Longibacter salinarum: one gene and its partner. The protein of the gene in region 1 interacts with the protein of each later gene in a pairwise test. Links are inferred from orthologs where the notes say so. Each region holds a gene or a part of one and is shown on either strand. Other genes may lie near its edges.

Region 1 (2,836 bases):
TCGCGGAGCGGGTGATGAGATTCGAACTCACGACCTTCTGCATGGCAAGCAGATGCTCTAGCCACTGAGCTACACCCGCTGGAGGCGTCGATAACACCGTAAGCTACATACGTGCGATGCTATCTCAAAAATAAAATGTATACTCTGCCGGGTCAACCGGTCTGGAGCGGGTGATGAGATTCGAACTCACGACCTTCTGCATGGCAAGCAGATGCTCTAGCCACTGAGCTACACCCGCGGATTGCGGATCAAAACGGTACCAAATCGCACCGTCGATGTCAAGTCCGCGCCGCAGCATCACACGATTTGCACGAGCGGCCAACCCGTCCCGTGTGCTGCTCGGTTAAGGGATGCTGCGAAACGCCGCCCCCTACCCTCGGTTCCTAGACGAATCCGATCTTTTTCGTTCCTTCGTCATCCTTGGCATCCTCGGCGACCTCCCTCTCTATCGTGTACGTCTGAGAGAATGCAACGGCGTCCTGTGCTTCCCAGAAGTCTCGTGCACCGCGATTCAAGTCGAGGACGCTCAGTCGGATACGCTCGGCGTGAACGCGGTCACTCCATGCCACAACCGCCTCGACAAGCTGCTTCCCCCGGCCGGCACGCCGATAGTCCGGCTGGACGTAGATCTCATCAAGGTAGACCTCTCCGCGCGACTCGTAAATCGGCGGAGGAGCGGTGCGATGAGCGGTCGCAAAGCCAACGACATCACCATCTGCTTCGACTACATAGACGCGCCGAGTCTCGTCTTCTAGCCAGGCGGGAAAGTCGTTTTTCCAGCGCTCTTCTGCATCTTCCGACACGTCCAGACGGTCGTCGGTCTCCGCCTGCTCATCCAAAAAGTTGATCCACAGCTCCGTTACAGCATCACGGTCAGTTTTGAGCGCGCGGCGTACATCAGCGTAGGCCATACAAACATGTATCGGATGAATGAAAGCGATCGGATCCGGACGCATGCGTCCACGAACAATGTCCGTAGAGCACCCAGGAAGCTTTTACCTCATGCGGACAGGTAGCCATCGCGAGCGAGCAATTCGGCGTTTAGAACCGCACCGCCGGCTGCCCCCCGAATCGTGTTGTGTGACAGCGCAACGAACTTCACATGGTTAACGGGGCATTCCTGAATGCGACCAATCGAAACGGTCATCCCGTTGCCGTTCTTCACATGACGAAGCGGCTGCGGAGCATCCACTTCGTCCATCACGCGCAGGAACGCATCTGGCACGCTCGGTAGATCTTCAGACGTCAGAGGCGACCGGTATGACTCCAGTGCGTCAGTGACATCCGTAACGTTCACAGGCTCAGTGCAGGCGACGGAGATGCACGCGAGGTGACCCTGTCGAACCGGCACGCGATTGCACTGTGCGCTCACGACCATGTCCGCCGGCCTGATTTCGCCATTTTCCAGTTGCCCAAGAATCTTCCGTGGCTCCGTCGCAAGTTTGTCCTCTTCTCCTCCAATGTACGGAATCACGTTCCCGAGCGCATCGAGCGATGAAACGCCCGGATATCCCGCTCCTGAAAGGGCCTGCAGCATGGTCACCTGCACCTTCTCTACTCCGAAGGCGTCAACGAGTGGACGCAACGCGCACACAAGTCCAACCGTCGAACAATTTGGATTGGTGACGATGAACCCGTCAGAGCCCCAGTCCTGGTTCTCGACCAGTCGGGCGTGATCCGCGTTCACTTCCGGGATGAGCAGCGGCACGTCCTCCTGCATTCGGTAATTCTTCGCGTTGGAGATTACCGGAAAGCCAGCCTCCGCAAACGCCTTCTCAACGTCACCCGCAACGGACGAACTGAGGCCCGAGAACACGAAGTCGCAATCCATCTCCGACGGCTCCGTGGTCGTCACCTCGAGCTCGGCGACAGCATCGGGCATCCGCTTTCCGCTGAGCCAGTTGGCCGCCTCCCGGTACGGTTTACCTGCGGAACGCTCCGAAGCAGCGAGAGCCGTGACGGTGAACCAGGGATGATCTTCGAGGAGTCGGATGAATGTCTGTCCGACAGCGCCCGTAGCACCGAGAATCCCGACGTTGAACGAAGGCATAGACATGAGGCAGAAGGAATAGGTCTGGGGAAAAGGGCCGTCCGGTCGAGGGTCAGTCGGCCGCTGGCACTGGAGGTACGATCACGGAAAGGTCGACGCCGGTCGGGAGGATGCAGGTACCACGCGCCTGCGGGCGCAAGATCGATCGAACCTGCATCGGAATACCTGCGTGCACGAGTGGACGGAGCGTTTTGGGGTGCATGCCGAGAGCACCGGACTCCGTTCGCGCGTAGGCCTCTTCCATGTCGATCCGGTCGAGGCGTTCCGCGTTCGCGTCCGTGTTTGGGTCCGACGTGTATAGGCCGTTGACATCCGTGTATCGGGTGAGCGCACCGGCCTCAAGAATCGCGGCGAAAAGCGCGGCCGAATAGTCGCTCCCTTCGAACCCGAGGGTCGTGATTGTCCCGGCTCGTGTCGCACCGATGAATCCTGCTACGACTGGGATAGCCTTTTCGTCGAGCCCGCCATACCAGCGCCGGATGCGATCGGCTGAATCGGTGAGTTGAACATTGGCTCCACCGAACGCGTCGTCTGTAACCACAAGTTGCGTGGCGTCGCAATGGGGTGCGAGATATCCTGCGTCCTGTAGAGCAAGGGTGAGAATCGGAACCGACATCTGCTCTCCGGCCGCAAGCACGGAGTCCCGCAGCGCTGGAGAAAACCCTTCCTCCCGGACGCGCCCGAAAACGGTTCGAAGGCGAGACAGATGATCGTCCAGGATGAGTCGATACGCTTCGAGAGAGTCAGATCGCAGCGCCGCCTCGGCGTGATCGAGATGACGCCGTC
Region 2 (2,973 bases), on another replicon or contig:
CGTTCATCTGATAGGTGGCGCAGCCGCCGGGATCGGCCGTGCATAATGTGTCCACGAGTGCGGGCAACAGACTATGCACGGCTCGCGGCGACGTCCAAAAGTGGGGGTCGACTTCGCCATGCTCATGCCCTCCGTTGGATTCCTCTGCGTGCGCGTGGTCCTTCGACGCTGCAGGAGGCATTTGTAGACGCTGAGCTTCCGGCAGCAGCGGAACGAGCGCAACAGTTTGCTTTGCCGGAAGGGATGCGACCCAGCCATCCAGATGTTCGTCCGCATGCACGAGCATTAGGCTACCGGAAAGCTCTCGCACGGCGGACGGCGTGGGCTCATACGTGTGAGGCGATTGGCCGGGATCGAGCAGGACACGCACCTCGGCGCGCCCCTCCACGAGCGGGCGCAGAATCATCCCGAGCGGCGGGATGGTCGTCGTAATGGACGGTTTTGCATCTGCACCGGGTGGAAGCTCCGACGAGGCCTCATCATCGGTACATCCGACAAACAAAAGGCAGATAAGAAGAAGCGTGCACCGTCCACGCCACGGCGAGAGCAAGATGCGCATTCAGGTCGGAGTCCAGAAGAAGAAAAATGGTTAGACAGTGTCGGGTCGCGGCGTAGCAACCAGAACCTCGGACGGCACGCCCCACGGTGCCACGTGATCGTGGTGGTGTACGCGCCAACTGCGACCCAGCAGGGGTCGAACCTCAAGCGGTCGGCATCCGCCGACGAGCGTTGGCCGCAATGCGAAAACGCTCCGCCAAAGCCACTCGACGGCGCGACTCATCGGTCCAATTCCCGGCGCGAGCCCACATGCGCACAGCCGTCCGCCCGGCTTCAACACCCGGCGCGCTTCGCTGAGTAACGTGCGCACCTCCGGGCGGGGAAGCAGGTCGAACACGTATGCCACGACCACACGATCCACCGATCGGCTGGGGTTGTCGATTGGTGGGGCACCGTCAGTCCAACGAACCGTTACCCGATCCGCCCACGGCTCGAGTCGTGCGCGGGCTATTGACGCCATCGTGCAGCTCAACTCAATGGCCTCGTAGGTCGTCGTTTCCGGACACTCCCCCGCCAGAAGTCGCTCGGCAAATGCCCCCGTACCACATCCGATCTCGAGAACCGTCTCCGCGGAACCGAAAGCCCCGTACCGTACCAGGAGGTCCAGCGCAGGAGCTTCGTAGAACGACTGCGAATCCTGCCTCGAGCCCACCCTGTCGTATACCTCGCGGAGTCTATCCCGAGACAGCATGGAAACGTGTGGTTACAAGCTGGACGTAGACGAGGCTTACACGCGCTCTCCTTCGGCCGTTACGAGCGGATAGTTGGCCTCAACCTCTCCATCCGCGATTTTGCGAAGCGAACGACGGACCATGCGCTTACGAAAACTACCCAGGTAGTCCGTGAAGAGCACCCCGAAGAGGTGATCGAACTCGTGTTGAATGACGCGGGCGAGGAAGCTGCTCACCTCCCGTTCACGTTGTTCGAAGTCACGATCTAGATAGCGAATCCGAACCGCTTCAGGCCGTGTCACGGTTTCGCGGACGTCCGGAATAGAGAGACAGCCCTCTTCGTAATCACACGTAACCTCGCTTTCCGCGACGATCTCGGGATTGATGAAGACCATCGGCTGCGGCGGGATCTCCTGGCCTTCCTCTCGGATTTCGTCGGCCATCGGCGTTACGTCGATCACGAACAGACGCTCACCTCGACCGACCTGGGGAGCGGCCAAACCGATGCCAGCGGCTGCATACATCGTGTCGACCATATCGTCGATGAGCGACTGCAGCTCCTCAGAGTTTTCCTCGACCGGTTCGGTCTCCTCGCGGAGTTTCTCATGACCGAACGTGTAAATCGGCAATACCATGGGCGAAAAGGAATATGGGTATCCTCGGCGTAGAACGTTATAACGCCGTTCACCCTGGCAAGTGCCCTCCTCTGCATGAACGCAGTGTCAAGCAAATTCTGCCTTCCCACGTGTGCAAATGGAGCGGCGGCAGCCGAGTCGGACCACCGCTACGCCGTCATGGATTGAGCGACCGCCACGCAATGCGTCAAAAGGGCAGAGCGTTATCCCGCCCGACCATAGTCATCCTCGAGCCGAATGATGTCGTCCTCCACGCAAAGCCCCATCTGGGTCTCGATGAACACGAGGTAGTCGTCGCCATCGTTTTCGATACGATGCACATCGCCGATGTCGATAAAGCACGTGTCGCCTTCACTGACGCGAATCTTGTCATCGTTCCGAGTGAATACACCCGAGCCGCGAACGACGACCCAGTGCTCCTTGCGGTGTTCGTGCTTCTGAAGAGAAAGGCGCGAACCGGGGTTCACGACGATGCGCTTGACGCGGTAGCCGGGCTCGTTCAGATATTCTTCCCAGCGACCCCACGGGCGGTTATCGGCATCGAGAAGCATAAAATTCAGGGAGTTGGTCAAATGAGATCGATCGGACGCATGTCGTCCGTTGACCTAGAAGGATAGACGACACGCGATAGACCTACAACGGCGGAATCGCTAGCCGATAGTGAACTTCGAGCGGATTGATCGAACACTTCTGGCGTCATTCCGCCTCTACGTACTGAACGGCGAGCGCGCGAAACGAGTGCATCCTCTTCGCATCGGTCCATACGCTTCTCCGACGACCATGTGGCTAGACTCGCTGGATAACTATACGGCGAACGGACTGTCTGAAAGCGATTCTACTTGACGCGCATCTGCTTGAGATCGATTCGATCCACCTCCCTGTCGATCGCGCGCTTATAGGCGACGAGTTGTGCGGCCGGCATGACCTTGGCCGTTACATCCCCGATTGAACAGACCGTGCTGTTTTCAAAGTCGATCTGAGCCTCTTTCCACATTCCCCGTTTTCGGGCGAAGTATGATGTGGACGACGCATCGGCGACCTCGACAACAACGCTCAAGTAGCGAGCTTTGAGATAAGACAGCCGCCACACCTCACCGTGTTGCCGCACG

The links.
Region 2: the proteins of asd (region 1) and def interact in binary tests that used the Escherichia coli proteins (3 or more experiments, as listed by UniProt). The link is inferred for Longibacter salinarum from one-to-one orthologs.

Annotation. Positions count from the first base shown.
Region 1 is NZ_PDEQ01000006.1:158,331-161,166, reverse strand. Bases 29-2,789 are described here. They hold asd (aspartate-semialdehyde dehydrogenase), read right to left. Parts: upstream 2,057-2,789; coding sequence 1,001-2,056; downstream 29-1,000. Other genes in these bases: CRI94_RS12400 (aspartate kinase), read right to left, coding at 2,103-2,789; CRI94_RS12410 (GNAT family N-acetyltransferase), read right to left, coding at 384-911. In the rest of the region: more of CRI94_RS12400, read right to left, coding at 2,790-2,836.
Region 2 is NZ_PDEQ01000002.1:432,117-435,089, reverse strand. What follows is about bases 76-2,973. They hold def (peptide deformylase), read right to left. Parts: upstream 1,865-2,973; coding sequence 1,286-1,864; downstream 76-1,285. Other genes in these bases: CRI94_RS05245 (hypothetical protein), read right to left, coding at 2,700-2,973; CRI94_RS05250 (phosphomannose isomerase type II C-terminal cupin domain), read right to left, coding at 2,068-2,415; CRI94_RS05260 (class I SAM-dependent methyltransferase), read right to left, coding at 590-1,249; CRI94_RS05265 (metal ABC transporter substrate-binding protein), read right to left, coding at 76-559. Outside these bases: more of CRI94_RS05265, read right to left, coding at 1-75. UniProt on the Escherichia coli protein: Removes the formyl group from the N-terminal Met of newly synthesized proteins. Requires at least a dipeptide for an efficient rate of reaction. N-terminal L-methionine is a prerequisite for activity but the enzyme has broad specificity at other positions.